4 regions of the Serratia sp. NA_112.1 genome follow, and region 3 is predicted to be linked to each of the others. Evidence: predicted binding sites of a transcription regulator. Region 3 holds the regulator's gene; each other region holds the start of a gene.

Region 1 (4,559 bases), on a different contig from region 3:
TTTCGACATTCTGCATGCCGGTCACGTCTCTTATCTGGCCAATGCCCGCAAGCTGGGCGATCGCCTGATTGTGGCAGTGAACAGCGATGCTTCCACTAAACGTCTGAAAGGCGAAACCCGTCCGGTCAACGCGCTGGAAAACCGCATGATTGTACTGGGTGCGCTGGAAGCGGTGGACTGGGTGGTGCCGTTCGAAGAAGACACGCCACAACGCCTGATCGCCGATATCCTGCCGGATCTGCTGGTGAAAGGGGGCGATTACAAGCCTGAAGATATCGCCGGTAGTACTGAGGTATGGGCCAATGGCGGCGACGTCAAAGTGCTGAACTTCGAAGACGGCCTGTCGACCACCAACATCATCAAGGCAATCAAAGACGGGCGTGGCTAACGTTCGCTGAAAACGGCGGTGGGCAGTGAGTGGACTGAAGCAAGAGCTGAGTTTGGCGCAGGGCGTTGGGCTATTGTCCACTTCACTGCTGGGTACCGGCGTCTTTGCCGTGCCGGCTTTGGCGGCACAGGTGGCACAAGGCGATAGTCTGTGGGCCTGGCCGTTGCTGATTATCCTGGTGTTCCCGATCGCCATCGCCTTTGCGGCTTTGGGCCGCCACTTCCCCAGCGCGGCTGGCGCAGCGCACTTTGTCGGGCTGGCCTTTGGTCCGCGTATGGCGAAAGTCACCGGCTGGCTGTTTTTATCGGTTATTCCGGTTGGGTTACCCGCTGCGTTGCAGATTGCCGCCGGTTTTTGGCAGGCCACTTTCGGCTGGAGCGCCAATGTCCTGCTGTTGGTGCAAATTGCCACGCTGGTGGTGATTTGGTTTTTAGGCTCGCGCAGCGCAGGTTCCAGCGCCAATATTCAAACGCTAATCGCTATTCTGGTGGTGGCGCTGGTGGCCGCTATCTGGTGGCGCGGCGACATCTCACTGTCCAAAATTCCCTGGCCGGCAATCCACGAAATCTCCTCGCCCAATCTGTTCCATGCACTGGCAGTGATGTTCTGGTGCTTTGTGGGCCTGGAGGCATTTGCCCATCTGGCAACCGAGTTCCGTAACCCTGAACGCGATTTTCCGCGTGCGCTGCTGTTTGGCATGTTGGTCGCCGGGACGGTGTACTGGGGCTGTACCGTGGCGGTGCTGCATTTCCACGCCTACGGTGAGCATCAGGCGGCGGCTGCGTCGTTGCCGGGGATTGTGGTGCAATTGTTTGGTCAGCATGCGCTGTGGGTGGCCTGCATCATTGGCTATCTGGCCTGCTTTGCCAGCGTGAATATCTATACTCAAAGCTTCGCCCGGCTGGTGTGGTCGCAGGCGCAGGATCGTCCGTCCAGCGCGCTGGCCAGGCTGTCTGCCGGACAGGCACCGGTCAATGCATTAAGCGCGGTGGTAGGCAGCTGTTTACTGTTCACCTTGCTGATTTATACTCTGAAGCTACCGCTGGATACGCTGCTGGTGTATGCCAATGGCATCTTCGTGCTGATCTATCTGCTGTGCATGCTGGCGGGCTGTCGAATATTGCACGGACGTTCGCGGCTAATGGCGGCGACAGGCTTAGGGCTGTGTGTGCTGTTGATGGTGATTATCGGCTGGAAAAGCCTGTATGCGCTGGGGATGTTCGCGCTGATTTGGCTGGTGTTGCGGCTTAAGGCGCAGACGGTGCTCAAACCGCACTAAGGGCGCGTTGCCGCGCCCTTAAGGGTAACTTATTCGGCGTCTGGCTGTTGCGCAGCAGGCGTGGCGTTCAGCTTGCTTTCCAGCTCGCTCATACGCTGTTCCAGCAACGCCAGTTTCTCACGGGTGCGCAGCAGTACCTGGGTCTGCACGTCGAACTCTTCGCGGTTGACCAAATCCAGACGGGTGAGCTGTGACTGCAACACCTGACGGATTTTCTTCTCAACGTCTTCCCCGAATTCGCGCACGCCTTTAGGCATGGACTCATGCACCTGACGTGCGATCTGTTCAATTTTTTTCGGGTCAATCATGGCGTATCCCTTTCAGAGTTTAATAGCTGTCGCCTAGTGTAATGCGAGTTGCCCGCCGGATAAACTATTTAACCGCATTCCCTGCGGCTGACCGAATTATGCTTTTGCCAATTGCCCTGATTAATCATTAGCGTTATAGTCGAGAAGCTTATTCTCAGGGCGGGGTGCAAGTCCCCACCGGCGGTAAATCACCTTCTACGGTGAAAGCCCGCGAGCGCTCAACCAGCTTTTGCAGTTTGGTTAGAGGTCAGCAGATCCGGTGTAATTCCGGGGCCGACGGTTATAGTCCGGATGGGAGAGAGTAACGGTATCTGCCGGGTTTGCGCCCGCTTGCGTTATTTTTTTAGCTATTGCTAGCTACTCCTCAAGATCGCCCTGGTTCTGGTAATCCATAATTTTCTAATGAGGTTTTTTACCATGAATCAGACCCTACTTTCAGATTTCGGCACGCCGGTAGAACGCGTAGAACGCGCTCTTGAAGCATTGCGCAATGGGCGCGGCGTGATGGTGCTCGATGATGAAAATCGTGAAAACGAAGGTGATATGATCTTCGCCGCAGAAACCATGACCGTTGAGCAGATGGCGCTGACCATTCGCCACGGTAGCGGTATTGTGTGCCTGTGTCTTACCGAAGAGCGCCGTCAGCAGCTTGAACTGCCGATGATGGTGACCAACAACTCCAGCCAGTTCCAGACGGCCTTCACCGTGACTATCGAAGCGGCGCAGGGCGTGACGACCGGTGTTTCCGCGTCCGACCGCCTGACCACCATTCGTGCAGCGATTGCCGATAACGCCAAGCCGAGCGATCTGAACCGCCCTGGCCACGTGTTCCCGCTGCGTGCGCAGCCGGGTGGCGTGCTGAGCCGTCGTGGTCATACCGAAGCGACTATTGATCTGGTATCAATGGCCGGTTTCAAACCTGCCGGCGTGCTGTGTGAACTGACCAACGATGACGGCAGCATGGCGCATGCGGCAGAAGTTATCCTGTTCGCCAAACAGCATGACATGCACGTACTGACCATCGAAGATCTGGTGGCCTACCGCCAGTCACACGAGCAGAAAGCCAGCTGATATCACACTGATTTTCTGAGTATGAAAAAAGCCGCATACGCGGCTTTTTTTGTGGCTGAAAACGGTGCTCCATCCCTGGTTTTAACCATTCAAATTTATTGAAAATCATCATCATGGTTATCCGGCTGTTTTACCCCGGTAAACGGCGTAGTCTGGTCCACAGAATGTATTGTGACCAACCAAGGATCCTGTATGAACACCTCTCGTATGCCAGCACTTTTCCTCGGCCACGGTAGCCCGATGAACGCGCTGGAAGAAAACCGCTACACCCGTGCATGGCGTACGTTGGGTGAAACCTTGCCACGCCCGAAGGCCATCGTTGCCGTTTCAGCGCACTGGTATACTCATGGTACTGCGGTTACCGCGATGGAAAAGCCGAAAACCATCCATGACTTTGGTGGTTTCCCACAGGCGCTGTTTGATACCCAGTATCCGGCTCCTGGTTCACCTGAACTGGCCGCGCAGATCCAGCAAGTGTTGGAGCCAGTTCGCGTCAAGGCTGACGTCAGTGAATGGGGTTTGGATCACGGTACCTGGGGCGTGTTGATCAAAATGTATCCTGAGGCGGACATTCCGGTCGTGCAGCTCAGCATCGACGGCACTCAGCCGGCGGAATACCATTATGAGCTGGGCCGCAAGCTGGCGGAGCTGCGCGATCGGGGAATTATGATCGTGGCCAGCGGTAACGTGGTGCATAACCTGCGGATGGTGAAATGGCAGGGTGACGCGACGCCTTATCCGTGGGCCACGTCGTTTGACAAGTTCGTGCGGGATAACCTGAATTATCAGGGCGATAACCACCCACTGGTGAGTTTTATGCAGCATGAAGGCGCGGCGCTGTCGAACCCGACGCCGGAGCATTACCTGCCGCTGCTATACGTACTTGGCAGTTGGGACGGCAAGGAAGCGATAACCGTACCGGTTGATGGCATTGAGATGAGCTCATTGAGCATGCTGTCGGTGCAGGTCGGTTAAATAAAAAACGCCAGTCTCAGACTGGCGTTTGCATTTCAGGTCTCTGGCGAGTTTTCGTCAGCCGAGGATGATGTGCGGGTAGAAGCGCGACAGATCTTGGGTGATCAGCTCACGATCTTCACGCAGGCCGATACCGCAGGGTTGATCGTCAACCAGCCAGCTGCCGATCAACGTATAGCTGCCTTCGAACTGTGGCAGCGGGTGGAACTGCTGCACGATCATGCCTTCTTCGCCGTAAGGGCCGTCGACGCTGGCAACCTGCTGACCATTCTGCACGATCTGGATATTGGCACCTTCGCGCGAGAACAGCGGCTTGGTGACGTAGTGATCGAGCTGTGGATGATCGTCTTCTGCAAAGTACGACGCCAGCAGGTTGGGGTGATCCGGGAACATTTCCCACAGCATCGGCAACAGGGCCTTGTTGGAAATAATGCTTTTCCACGCCGGTTCCAGCCAGCGCACGCCGGCATCTTCCAGCTTGGTGGAAAACATCTCGCGCAGCATGAATTCCCACGGGTAAAGCTTGAACAGGTTACCG
Region 2 (4,559 bases), on a different contig from region 3:
CCCGTGGGCAGATCGCGATTGAAGCCGGTCTGGAGCCTTTGGCGGACACCCTGTGGCAGGATCCTCAGCAGCAACCTGAACAGTTGGCCGAAGGCTACGTTGACGCCGACAAAGGCGTGGCGGACGTTAAAGCCGCCCTCGACGGTGCGCGTTACATCCTGATGGAGCGCTTCGCCGAAGACGCTGCCTTGCTGGCCAAGGTACGTGACTACCTGTGGAAAAACGCCCATCTGGTATCCAAAGTGGTGGAAGGCAAAGAAGAAGAAGGTGCCAAATTCCGTGACTATTTCGATCACCATGAGCCTATTGCTCAGGTACCTTCACACCGTGCTCTGGCGATGTTCCGTGGCCGCAACGAAGGCGTGCTGCAACTGGCGCTCAACGCCGACCCACAGTTTGAAGAAGCCCCGCGCGAAAGCCAGGCGGAACAGATCATCATCAGCCATCTCAACCTGCGTCTGAATAACGCCCCAGCAGATACCTGGCGCAAAGCGGTGGTCAACTGGACCTGGCGTATCAAGGTGCTGCTGCATCTGGAAACCGAACTGATGAGTACCCTGCGCGAACGTGCAGAAGACGAAGCGATCAACGTCTTCGCCCGTAACATGCACGATCTGCTGATGGCCGCACCGGCCGGCATGCGTGCAACCATGGGGCTGGATCCGGGCTTGCGTACCGGGGTGAAAGTGGCGGTGGTGGATGCCACCGGCAAGCTGGTCGCCACCGACACCGTCTATCCGCACACCGGTCAGGCCGCCAAAGCCGCGGCCATCGTCGCGGCACTGTGCATCAAACATAAGGTGGAACTGGTTGCCATCGGCAACGGTACCGCGTCGCGTGAAACCGAGCGTTTTTACCTTGATTTGCAACAGCAGTTCAGCGAAGTCAAAGCACAGAAAGTGATCGTCAGCGAAGCCGGTGCCTCGGTATATTCCGCCTCCGAACTGGCGGCGCTGGAGTTCCCGAATCTCGACGTCTCGCTGCGTGGTGCCGTCTCCATCGCCCGCCGCCTGCAGGACCCGCTGGCCGAGCTGGTAAAAATCGATCCAAAATCCATCGGTGTTGGCCAGTACCAGCACGATGTCAGCCAAAGCCAACTGGCGAAAAAGCTCGATTCGGTGGTTGAAGACTGCGTAAACGCCGTTGGGGTCGATCTGAACACCGCCTCGGTGCCGCTGCTGACCCGCGTAGCCGGCCTGACGCGCATGATGGCGCAGAACATCGTCACCTGGCGTGATGAGAACGGCCGTTTCAGCAACCGTGAGCAGCTGTTGAAAGTCAGTCGCCTGGGGCCAAAAGCCTTTGAGCAGTGTGCTGGCTTCCTGCGTATCAACCACGGTGACAATCCGCTGGACGCTTCGACCGTTCACCCGGAAACCTACCCGGTAGTCGAACGTATTCTGGCCGCCACCCGCCAGGCATTGCAGGATCTGATGGGTAACCCATCAGCCGTACGCAGCCTGAAGGCCGGCGATTTTACCGACGACAAGTTCGGCGTACCGACGGTGACCGACATCCTGAAAGAGCTGGAGAAACCAGGCCGCGATCCGCGTCCGGAATTCAAAACAGCTACCTTTGCCGAAGGCGTCGAAACCCTGAGCGACCTGCAGCCGGGGATGATCCTGGAAGGTTCAGTGACCAACGTCACCAACTTCGGGGCCTTTGTCGATATCGGCGTGCATCAGGACGGTCTGGTGCATATCTCCTCGCTGGCGGACAAGTTTGTCGAAGATCCGCACACCGTAGTGAAAGCCGGCGACATCGTCAAAGTGAAGGTGATGGAAGTTGACCTGCAGCGCAAACGCATCGCGCTGAGCATGCGTCTGGACGAGCAACCGGGGGAAGGTTCACCACGCCGCGGCGGTAACGCCGCCCCGGCAAGAGACAACGCAAACCGGGCACCGGCCAATAAGGCCAAACCACGCGGCAACAACAACACCTCGGCGGGTAACAGCGCCATGGGCGATGCGCTGGCAGCGGCATTCGGCAAAAAATCTTAATCAGGCCCTGGCCAGGCCAATGGGATGCAGGGCGGAGTAAACTCCGCCCTTTCTTGCCGAACTATCCCCGCGATTATTTGACCCGCCTCAATAAACCTGCATATTTCTCCAATCTTGCCAACAGCCATAATGGCCCGATGTTTCAGGCCTGAAAATAGCCATCGATTAACACCGTTATTAACATCATGTTCTCATTTTGGTATTTCTCAGAGAAACACAAATAGTTACCGCTCGTATTTAGCCACTGAGATGTTGCCAAATAAATACCAATAGTGACACTTCCGGATCATGACTATTGAGTTTTTCGCTAATTTTTTCAATCTGGAAAAAAATACTACAATAATGTAACTGATTTAACCAATCATTCTCATTTACACTTGGCCAGGCTGGGTGATAAAAGTAGCCCCATCAGGCAATCTCGATCGTTAAATGTGATCGCCACAACCTTTGGTTGCCAATACCCCTATTTTTTGTATTGAATGCGATAATGATTCTCACTATTATTATTTTGCGTGTTCACTACATTACTTCATGGATTGAAAACGTCGCCGGCGCGTCATGTTTACCACGACGCTTCCTTTGGAACGTTCTTTATCACCATCAGCCCAATAAGCTGGGCTCAGGGAAGGTTACATGCATCTTCTGCCTAAACGATCGTATAAGATCGCCGGCTTCGCCAATGACATTGGCCCAGCCTACCGCCAGAAACTTTTATCACTCGGCATACTGCCGGGTTCATCGTTTGAAGTAGTGCGCGTAGCGCCGCTGGGCGATCCCATAGAAATTAAAACTCGCCGCGTCAGCCTGGTGCTGCGCAGGAAAGATCTGGCCCTGATCCTGCTCGACGGCCAATCCTGACGCTGAGCCGCCTTGCTTTGACCACGCACATTGCCTGGCCCAATTTCCCTTGACTGATATCACGCAAAATTATGAAAAAACTCACTATTGGCTTAATAGGAAATCCTAACTCCGGCAAGACGACGCTGTTTAATCAGCTTACCGGCGCGCGCCAGCGGGTTGGTAACTGGGCGGGGGTGACGGTAGAACGTAAAGAAGGCCTGTTCACCACGCCACAATCCCAGGTCAAACTGGTCGATCTGCCCGGCACCTACTCCCTGACCACCATCTCGGAGCAAACCTCACTCGACGAACAGATCGCCTGCCACTACATCCTGAGCGGCGATGCAGACCTGTTGATCAACGTGGTTGACGCTTCCAATCTGGAGCGCAATCTGTACCTGACGCTGCAACTATTGGAACTGGGCATTCCCTGCATCGTTGCGCTGAACATGCTGGATATCGCCAGAAGCCAGAAAATCGATATTGATACTGCTGCACTGTCCGCACGCCTCGGCTGCCCGGTGGTACCGCTGGTCTCCACCAAGGCCGACGGTATTGGCGTACTAAAGCAGATGATCGACAATCATCAGTTCAACGAATTGAAAGCGCTGGTGCTCTACCCGCCGGTGCTGCTGAAAGAAATGACCACGTTGAGCGATGCGATGCCGCAAAACCTGCCGAGCGAACAGCGTCGCTGGCTGGCACTGCAGATGCTGGAGGGCGATATCTACAGCCATACTTTGGCTGGCCCGGCAGCGGCTCTGCTACCGGCAGCCAAAGAGACACTGCAACAGCAGCATCAGGAAGACCCGGCACTGGTGATCGCCGATGCGCGCTATCAGTCGATTGCCACCCTGTGTGACGCCGTCAGTAATTCTCAGCAGGCGATGCCAAACCGCCTGACCGAAGCATTGGATAAAGTGATCCTCAATCGTTGGCTGGGAGTACCAATCTTCCTGGTGGTGATGTATCTGATGTTCCTGCTGGCGATCAACATAGGCGGCGCACTGCAGCCGATTTTCGATATTGGCTCTGCGGCCATTTTTATCCAGGGCATTCAATGGCTGGGCTTTAACCTGCACTTCCCGGAATGGCTGACCATTTTCCTGGCTCAAGGGGTAGGTGGCGGTATCAACACCGTGCTGCCGCTGGTGCCACAAATCGGCATGATGTATCTATTCCTGTCATTTCTTGAAGACTCCGGCTATATGGCGCGAGCGGCCTTCGTGATGGATCGCCTGATGCAGGCACTCGGACTGCCGGGTAAATCTTTTGTGCCGCTGATTGTCGGCTTCGGCTGTAACGTGCCTTCGATCATGGGTGCACGCACGCTGGATGCTCAGCGCGAACGCCTGATTACCATCATGATGGCGCCATTCATGTCCTGCGGTGCACGGCTGGCAATCTTTGCCGTCTTTGCCGCCGCCTTCTTCGGCCAGGATGGAGCTGGCGTGGTGTTTTCCCTGTATATGCTCGGCATTGTCGTGGCGATCCTCACCGGGCTGGTGTTGAAGTACACCATCATGCGCGGCGAAGCCTCCCCCTTCGTTATGGAGTTGCCGGTCTACCACGTGCCGCACCTGAAAAGCCTGCTGCTGCAAACCTGGCAGCGACTGAAAGGCTTCGTCCTGCGTGCCGGTAAAGTGATCGTGATTGCCAGCATCTTCATTGGCGGCCTGAACAGTTTTTCGTTCAGCGGCAAGCCGGTGGATAACATCA
Region 3 (4,559 bases):
GTGATCCAGTTCCTGCTGAAATCCTTCCACCAGGGCGAATGGCGTTTTAACCTGCCGGTGCTGATCGATCAATATGAAAACATCACTGGCTGGCAGGAGGTTCCCGCCTGGCCGCATCCCACATTATTTATTCGTGGTGGTTTGTCGCCCTACGTGCAGGACAGCTACCGTGCAGACATTGCCCGCCAGTTCCCACAGGCTCGCGCACATGTGGTCGCCGGCAGCGGGCACTGGGTTCATGCGGAAAAACCGGAGCCGGTGCTGCGCGCTATTCACCGTTTTCTCGACGAAGCCTGAGCCGACCGGCGCTTTCCCCTGGTGCGGACAACCACCCAAAACGGCCATCTGGTGAAAAAACGCGCTAAAGATAACGACTTAGCGCGTTTTCGGCTCAGTTAAGCATTGTCGTTGCTCCACCTGCTGGGGTAATATGGCGCGCTATAATTTTGCCGCCGTGCCCGGCGTGTTGATTAACGCCTGGCTGGGGGTAAATTTGGGTTAGGGTTTATTGGCCCGAAGTGTGTTAACCGAACCATCCAGAAGCGTCTACGCGCTTTTAGATGCAAACTCCCTTGCAGTACCGCTACCTATGGCAAAAGAACAAACGGATCGCACGACGCTGGATCTGTTCGCAGATGAACGCCGTCCGGGGCGCCCGAAAACCAACCCGCTATCCCGAGATGAACAGCTTAGAATCAATAAGCGTAATCAGCTTCGACGCGATAAAGTCCGTGGTTTACGGCGTGTGGAACTGAAGATTAACGCGGATGCGGTGGACGCCCTGAACAAACTGGCGGAACAGCGGAATATCAGCCGCAGCGAGCTTATTGAGCAAATGCTGTTGGCACAACTGGCGGACGACCAGCCAGAACATTGATCATTGCAGCCGCACATGCGGCGCGGCGTTAAGGATGACGCCCGATCAACATCGTTTTATTCCACCCGGTATCGCATAAACGTGATAAAACCCCGGGGTAAATTTCTGGCATGATACGCAATTACCGGTGAGGGTCCCCCTTGCCATGGCATCATTTTAATCGGTGTTATCGTGGTCATCGCTAACATCGTGTAATGCAATTTATTGAATTTAAAGGTTATACGCGATATGGCTAATGTAGGCATTTTCTTTGGCAGCGACACTGGCAATACCGAAAACATTGCCAAGATGATCCAGAAAATTCTTAAGCAACAGTTTGGTGACGATGTGTGCGAAATTCACGACATCGCCAAAAGCAGCAAAGAAGACCTGGAAGGCTTCGATATTCTGTTGCTCGGTATCCCAACCTGGTACTACGGTGAAGCCCAGTGCGACTGGGATGACTTCTTCCCAACGCTGGAAGACATCGACTTCAACGGCAAGCTGGTAGCCCTGTTTGGCTGTGGCGATCAGGAAGACTACGCAGAATATTTCTGTGATGCAATGGGCACCATCCGCGACATCATTGAACCGCGTGGCGCTGCCATAGTCGGCCACTGGCCAACCAAAGGCTATCATTTCGAAGCCTCAAAAGGTTTGGCAAGCGACAGCCACTTTATTGGTCTGGCAATTGACGAAGACCGTCAACCTGAGCTGACCAATGAGCGTGTTGAAGGCTGGGTAAAACAAATCGTCGAAGAGCTGAGCCTGGCCGAAATCGTCGGCTAACGCCAAACGTTGAACAAAAGCCCTGCAAAGTGCATAGTGTTGCCAGCAGGGCCATCATTGGCAGTACTGATTACTGCAATCGAAGATACATATTTGTAACTTCCCACATCGTCAAGGTAGACTGAGTTATCGGTTTATCCCGCCCATCAAGACGTTGCGTGTGCAACATGCAATAGTGCAATTATATCTTTGTTAACAACCGGCGGTTTCTATTTAGGTCAACCGGTTCTATAATGAGACGCAATTAACTCTTTGTGCCGACCGATGCCACAGGCGAGAACGCCTCAACTTGATTAGCATAGTAACAGGACTGAATCCGCATGACTGACAACAACACCGCATTGAAGAAGGCCGGCTTAAAAGTCACGCTTCCGCGACTCAAAATCCTGGAAGTACTGCAAAATCCGGAATGCCATCACGTCAGTGCGGAAGATCTGTACAAAAAACTGATAGATATGGGCGAAGAAATTGGCCTGGCTACGGTTTACCGCGTACTGAACCAATTTGATGATGCCGGCATTGTGACCCGTCACAACTTCGAAGGCGGCAAGTCCGTGTTCGAACTGACCCAGCAGCATCACCACGATCACCTGATTTGCCTGGACTGCGGCAAAGTGATCGAATTCAGCGATGAATCAATCGAAGTTCGTCAGCGTGATATCGCCAAGCAACACGGCATTAAGCTCAGCAACCACAGCCTGTACCTGTACGGCCACTGTGCAATTGGTGACTGCCGCGAAGACGAAACTCTGCACGATAAAAAATAATGCCCTTAACCGGCATTAAGAACCGCCTTAACTGAACAGATAAAAAAATCCCCGGACAGGCCCGGGGAAAGTTCACAGCTTGAAATACAACAATTGCAGAGGCACTTCTTTCCGTCTTCCCACTTACACTCACTTCACCGTCAACTCACCCGCCGACACGCGGATGGGCAAACCTCTTCACAGCTCATACTCAAGAAACAGCAACCGATCAAAAAACAACGGCCAGGCGTGATCGAATACACCTCGAACACGGAACCCCTTGTTCAGATAAATTTGGCTGGCATCACTGCGTTGCCATACACATAGCACGATATTTTTCGCCTGGTGCTGTTGTGCTCGCTGCTTTATCAGCGCAAACAATTGGTTAAAATGCCCTTGTCCGCGGAATTGACTCTCGATTGCCAGACTGCAGATGAAATAATCGTCAGCAGTGCACAGGCTTTGCACAAAGCTGTCATAAGCCTCATCAAGCGGTTTTATTTCATCGCGATAATGATAATCCGCTTCTATGCCATACAGCTCGCTGATGGTGGCCGCATTAAAAAAGCCGACAAACTCTCCACGCCGATCGTAAGCTACCGTGATCAGCCCGAGATAAGGCTCAATATTTTGCGCCTGCTGCAATGACACCAGATCCAGCCCAGCTCGATTGCCGATAGAGCAGTATTCAAGGTAACTGGTGGTGAAAATCAGCTTTGCCATGCGAGTCTTATCGGCTGCACTCGCCTGCCGCCCCGGTAGAAAATGCAATGCCCCGCCCTGCTCCGGTAACACCGCGTCCCCTACTCCAGCGGTCGGGCACCAGTAATTACCCGCCGTAATCCGTCGCCGGTTATCGGCGATCAGGTATTCACCAAAAAGTTGATTTACCCGATCAAGCGTACGGTCATGGGAAAGCACGGAATAATAGTGGTAATGGTCGATATCGGAACGGATCTGCGCCGGATAGGCCATGCGAGGTACTTCATCAACGGTGAATATTTCCGCATAACGAGCCAGATCCAGCGGCTGCTCAAGCTGCCAGTCCACCTGTTCTAAGCGGCTGACGCATTGCCGGTAGCTGTGCTGTTCCTCCTGCGACAGCGGTAACCGTTCATTGGTGATCACATCCTCCAACAGGCGCATGCCACGGATACCACAGGTGACTGCCTGTGGGTGCGCATCATAATGGACGCCATAATCCTGGCAGAAGCGATCGTGACTGAGGAAAGACCGGCCTATGTGGCGGCTCCACAGCTGATAAAAGGGATCAAACAGCTTCCGTTCATAAACCGAATTCTTGTCCGGCACTTCGCCGCTTTCCGCCGCATAGATCTGATCCAACCCCGCCAGCATTCGGCACAGCGAAATGTCCCCTTTCCGGCTGATAATCATGCCGGTTTCATCAAGAAACAGATTCAACCAGCTGACGTGGCTGACCTCGCCCTCAGCCAGAAACTGAAGATAATCAGGCACCTCTGGTTTGCTCAAAAACAGCGTCGCCGACCGGTGGGGTATGGTATCGATATCCATGTACAGCCCCCCCATCTCGATCAAAATCAGAAAGCGGAAGTAATCAGAAAGCGTGGCGTAATAGCGCTTATCGTGCAGTTGATGGATAAAGCCCAGATTGTCGCCGACCCTTTTTTGCGCCAGTTCGCTCAGCGAATGTACCTGCAAGCGATGATTGCCCGCATCATACTCCCCCAGGTAGCCGCCTTTTATCACCTGTACGGGGAGGAAATACGCATCCCTTGCCAACTGCTGCGCGTCCCAAACCCATAACATGCCGACCCAGTCATTTGTCTCGGCGCTAGCCACCGCCTGCTGCGCGTCGCCCCACTGAGAGATAACCTCTCTGGCGTCGTCAGGTATGGCGCCCCCCAACCAGATACGGTGCAGCCGTTTTTCACTCGCAGCCAGTGGGCGAGTAGGCACACAAAATAGTGAAGAACAGCAGGCGGCATCGAATAAATCCCCATGCGCTGCCAGCCACTCACGCAGTTGCGCGACCCCACGCTGATAGCTTTCCAGCCGTGCCGGTGAAGTCTGGCGCTGATATTTAACGAACTCAAACTTCAGGTCGCTGATCCGCGCTTCGTATTCTGCCCGGAACAGATCATCCTGCATAACCCCCAAATGTCCGTCGTTAAGCTTCATCGGCCAGC
Region 4 (4,559 bases), on a different contig from region 3:
TGCACCTGGCGTGGCATGTTGAGCAACTGGGTATCGAAACTCGTAATGGCCCTGAACTGAAAGATCTCGTTAAACTGCTGGGCGAGCGCTGCAAAACGCTTAAGGAAATGGCCGAGTCTTGCCGTTACTTCTACGAAGACTTCAGTGAGTTTGATGCTGACGCTGCCAAGAAACACCTGCGTCCGGTGGCTCGTCAGCCACTGGAAGCGGTACGCGCCAAACTGGCCGCTATCACTGCCTGGACGCCGGAAAACGTGCATGACGCCATTCAGGGTACGGCAGATGAGCTGGGCGTAGGTATGGGCAAGGTAGGTATGCCACTGCGCGTGGCGGTTACCGGTGCCGGTCAGTCACCGGGTATGGATGTGACCGTTCATGCTATTGGTCAGAAACGTTCTCTGCAGCGTATCGACCTGGCGCTGGCTTACATTGCCGGGCGTGAAGCTTAAGAATATCCCTGCCTGTTAATGACAAAGCCCCGTGGAGCAGTCCCGGGGTTTTTTTATATCTGTCACTTGATGGCGAATTCATGGTGCACCGCGCCAGGGTCATGGTTTTGGTCAGAATGCTCAATTTTCAGCAGCAAACGCGCTGATTTGGCGGCTTTTTCAGCGCTTGAAGCAGGAATGCAATTTAGCCGTTGACAGCTTAGAGTGGGTTTCATATTATGCGCCCCGTTCACAGGATTTTGTGATTGTGGATTGGGGCTATAGCTCAGCTGGGAGAGCGCTTGCATGGCATGCAAGAGGTCGACGGTTCGATCCCGTCTAGCTCCACCAACCTTTATCTCAGAAGGGTTGGGGAATACCGTAACGCCGGTTAAAGCGTACCACTTTTGTGGGGCTATAGCTCAGCTGGGAGAGCGCTTGCATGGCATGCAAGAGGTCGACGGTTCGATCCCGTCTAGCTCCACCAACATTTAAAAAGCCGACCTCAGGGTCGGCTTTTTGCTTTCTGTCTTCCTTACTTACTGCCTTCCCTTTCCCAGGCACCGAATTACAGGCATTAAAAAAGGCCGCCGAAGCGACCTTTCTCTTACTGACGTTTCGGCTTAGCCCAGAACCAGACCTGCGATGGACGCAGACAGGATGCTGACCAGCGTTGAACCGTAAACCAGCTTCAGACCAAAACGGGACACCACGTTGCCCTGATGCTCGTTCAGCCCTTTAATCGCACCGGCAACGATGCCGATGGAAGAGAAGTTGGCGAAGGAAACCAGGAACACCGACAGAATACCCAGGCTGCGAGGAGAGAGTTCAGCAGAGATTTTCTGCAGTTCCATCATCGCCACGAATTCGTTGGATACCAGTTTGGTCGCCATGATGCTACCCACCTGCAACGCTTCGTGCTTAGGAATACCCATAATCCAGGCGAATGGATAGAAGAAGTAGCCCAGAATGTCCTGGAAGCTCTGGCCGAAGATGGCGCTGAACAGGCCGTTAAGCGCGGCGATCAGGGCGATAAAGCCGATCAGCATCGCAGCAACGATAATAGCTACTTTAAAACCAGCCAGAATGTATTCACCCAGCATTTCGAAGAAGCTCTGGCCTTCGTGCAGATTGCCCAGATGCAGTTCTTCTTCTTTACTGGTGTCATACGGGTTGACCAATGACAGCACGATAAAGGTGCTGAACATGTTCAGTACCAGTGCCGCTACCACAAACTTGGCGTCCAACATGGTCATGTAAGCGCCGACGATGGACATGGAAACCGTAGACATCGCGGTCGCCGCCATGGTGTACATGCGCTTTTCAGACATCTTGCCCAGAATATCTTTATAGGCAATGAAGTTTTCAGACTGACCCAGGATCAGCGAACTGACGGCGTTGAACGATTCCAGTTTGCCCATACCGTTGACTTTTGACAGCACGGTACCAATGATGCGGATGACAAACGGCAGTACTTTAATGTATTGCAGAATACCGATCAGCGCGGAGATGAAGACGATTGGGCACAGTACCTTCAGGAAGAAGAAGGCCAAACCTTTATCACCCATACCGCCGAATACAAACTCAGTCCCTTGCCCAGCAAACCCGAGCAGCTTGTCAAACAGCGCTGCGAATCCTTTTACAAAGCCTAAACCCGCTTCCGAATGCAGGAAAAAATAGGCCAGCAGTACTTCAATAACCAACAGTTGAATAACGTAGCGAATGCGGATGCTTTTACGATCGCGGCAGACTAAAAGTGCCAGGATCGCGACCACCACCAACGCTAACGCAAAGTGCGCAATATGGGACATGTTTGCTCCAAACTTGAGGCAGGCTGAATTTCGGATGTCATTTTATGTAACGCCACTTTTAAAAACGAGAGGTCTCTTGCAAATATGGAAATTCATACTGGGAAATGTCCTAAGCTAGTACGGTAAAGCATAAAAAATCAAGAGGTTAATTAAGTTATATGAAATTCCTATTCCTGGGCTAATTTGATAATAAGAAGGAAGGTGTTCTGAATCCGACCCTGAAGAGTGCGGAAAATGTTCATCTACTCGCTAAACCTTTCGTTAAACCCGTGGTTTTTAGCTATCGCAGAGATAAGTATTACCGTTCCAAATGCACTTGATAATTATTATCATTTACATAAAATAACCCTAGTCTTAATAGAAGTAAGGGTTCAGAACATGCTTAACAGTCGCGTGGTTGAGACCACCCCGAGTTCATCCAGGAAAATCAAACTCTCCCTGATGGGCCCCGCATTTATCGCGGCTATCGGCTACATTGATCCCGGTAATTTCGCCACTAATATCCAGTCCGGTGCCTCTTTTGGTTATACCCTGCTGTGGGTGGTGGTATGGGCCAATGTGATGGCGATGCTGATCCAGTTGTTATCTGCCAAACTGGGCATTGCGACCGGAAAAAACCTGGCGGAGCATATTCGCGATCGTTTCCCTCGTCCGGCGGTGTGGGCTTATTGGGTTCAGGCAGAAATCATTGCCATGGCGACAGATCTGGCCGAATTTATCGGCGCGGCTATCGGTTTCAAACTGCTGTTGGGGGTGACGTTGCTGGAGGGTGCGATCCTGACCGGTATCGCGACTTTCTTGATCCTGATGTTGCAAAAACGTGGGCAAAAACCTTTGGAATGGGTGATTGGCAGCCTGCTGCTGTTTGTCGCTTTGGCTTTTATGGTGGAGCTGGTGTTTTCCCAGCCACAGTTGGGCCCGCTGTTAAAAGGCATGGCGCTGCCGGATTTACCGAACGGTGACGCGGTGTTTCTGGCTGCCGGGGTACTTGGTGCCACCATTATGCCGCACGTAATTTATCTGCATTCATCGTTAACTCAGGCAGCCGGAGAAAACTCGAAGGCCGACAGGTATGCTGCCACCAAGGTTGATGTGGCTATCGCCATGACCATTGCCGGGTTTGTTAACCTGGCAATGATGGCCACCGCCGCGGCTGCTTTCCACTTTAATGGCCACAGCGGTATTACCGATCTCGACCAGGCCTATCTGACGCTGCAACCCTTGTTTGGGCAGGCGGCGGCCACTATCTTCGGGCTGAGCCTGGTGGCCGCCGGGTTATCTTCTACCGTGGTGGGCACGCTGGCGGGGCAGGTGGTGATGCAGGGGTTTGTGCATTTTTACATTCCGCTGTGGGTGCGCCGTGTGGTCACCATGTTGCCATCGTTTATCGTCATTATGTTGGGGATGGACGCCACGCGGATTTTGGTACTGAGCCAGGTATTGCTGAGTTTCGGTATTGCACTGGCATTGGTGCCGTTATTGTCGTTCACCGGTAATCGTGAGCTGATGGGCGAGATGGTGAACAGTCGTACCATACAGACGATCGGTAAGTTGATCGTAGTGGTAGTGGTGGGGCTAAACGGTTATCTGCTGATCAGTAGCCTGCTGTGAGCACCGATTAATGAAAGGCCGGCGCAATGCCGGCCTCAGACTGATGACAAACCTCATTCCAGCCCAGAGCGAGTAGAGGCCGATAAATAAAAATCAGGAAAATCAATTTATTGATTTTCGGCTGCTCACCACAAAGCAGGAAAAACCACGCTTTTTCCTGCTTTGTCAGCAACCTAAGGCCGGCGCAATGCCGGCCTTTTAGGGTCAATCGTCGTGGTCGCCATGACCATGATGGCGATGATCACGGTCATCATGACGTCGGTCCTTCCAGTGATGTTTATCATGATGCTTGTAGTAGTGCTTATCGTATTTGCGATAGCGACCTTCATGATAGTAATAATTTTTGCGCCAGTAATCGTTGTCGCGCCAGCGATAACCATCCCAGTTGTAGCCCCGGCGGTTGCGGTCACCCAGGTAGCGTCCCTGATGGCCCTCCCACCAGTCACGGTCACGCCAGTCATAACCGTCCCAGTAACGGCCGCGGTTGTCCTGTTCACCGATGCGTAATGAAACGCCCGGCATCAGATCGATACTGAGGCCGTCAGCCTGGGCTTGCTGCATGGCTGGCAGTGTCGATGCCACCAACAGGGCGGCCAATAACAGAGGTTTAAACATGAATTCTCCTTTCCGCCGCAGCGGCTTGGCCGGTTTATAAGTAATGAAGCGCGTTCATCGGTTTATAAAATGGCCTTATAGTTTTACCTGCAAT

Evidence for each region. The regulator Fur, encoded in region 3, represses iron uptake genes when iron is present. The targets are predictions, from matches to a motif close to ATAATAATGAGAACNACTATCAA.
Region 1: ygiD (4,5-DOPA-extradiol-dioxygenase) is a predicted target of Fur. The motif match lies at 3,145-3,167, and genes of this name have one in related genera.
Region 2: feoA (ferrous iron transporter A) is a predicted target of Fur. The motif match lies at 2,482-2,504, and genes of this name have one in related genera.
Region 4: ACUTQ5_RS18460 (Nramp family divalent metal transporter) is a predicted target of Fur. The motif match lies at 2,556-2,578, and genes of this name have one in related genera.

What each region holds. Positions count from the first base shown of each region.
Region 1 covers NZ_JBQZFO010000012.1:16,503-21,061, forward strand. Annotated here, with positions in the region: gene hldE (bifunctional D-glycero-beta-D-manno-heptose-7-phosphate kinase/D-glycero-beta-D-manno-heptose 1-phosphate adenylyltransferase HldE) at 1-388, shown strand, start outside; gene yjeH (L-methionine/branched-chain amino acid transporter) at 414-1,667, shown strand; gene ubiK (ubiquinone biosynthesis accessory factor UbiK) at 1,697-1,975, opposite strand; FMN riboswitch at 2,122-2,282, shown strand; gene ribB (3,4-dihydroxy-2-butanone-4-phosphate synthase) at 2,393-3,046, shown strand; gene ygiD (4,5-DOPA-extradiol-dioxygenase) at 3,239-4,021, shown strand; gene ACUTQ5_RS18915 (glutathionylspermidine synthase family protein) at 4,079-4,559, opposite strand, start outside.
Region 2 covers NZ_JBQZFO010000016.1:24,975-29,533, forward strand. Annotated here, with positions in the region: gene ACUTQ5_RS20855 (Tex family protein) at 1-2,000, shown strand, start outside; gene feoA (ferrous iron transporter A) at 2,634-2,858, shown strand; gene feoB (Fe(2+) transporter permease subunit FeoB) at 2,930-4,559, shown strand, end outside.
Region 3 covers NZ_JBQZFO010000001.1:341,593-346,151, reverse strand. Annotated here, with positions in the region: gene ybfF (esterase) at 1-297, shown strand, start outside; gene ybfE (LexA regulated protein) at 590-877, shown strand; gene fldA (flavodoxin FldA) at 1,106-1,645, shown strand; gene fur (ferric iron uptake transcriptional regulator) at 1,966-2,412, shown strand; gene ACUTQ5_RS01715 (glycosyltransferase) at 2,590-4,551, opposite strand; gene galE (UDP-glucose 4-epimerase GalE) at 4,541-4,559, opposite strand, start outside.
Region 4 covers NZ_JBQZFO010000011.1:72,248-76,806, reverse strand. Annotated here, with positions in the region: gene gltX (glutamate--tRNA ligase) at 1-449, shown strand, start outside; tRNA gene ACUTQ5_RS18475 (tRNA-Ala) at 704-779, shown strand; tRNA gene ACUTQ5_RS18470 (tRNA-Ala) at 840-915, shown strand; gene ACUTQ5_RS18465 (NupC/NupG family nucleoside CNT transporter) at 1,052-2,239, opposite strand; gene ACUTQ5_RS18460 (Nramp family divalent metal transporter) at 2,618-3,850, shown strand; gene ACUTQ5_RS18455 (DUF2502 domain-containing protein) at 4,055-4,465, opposite strand.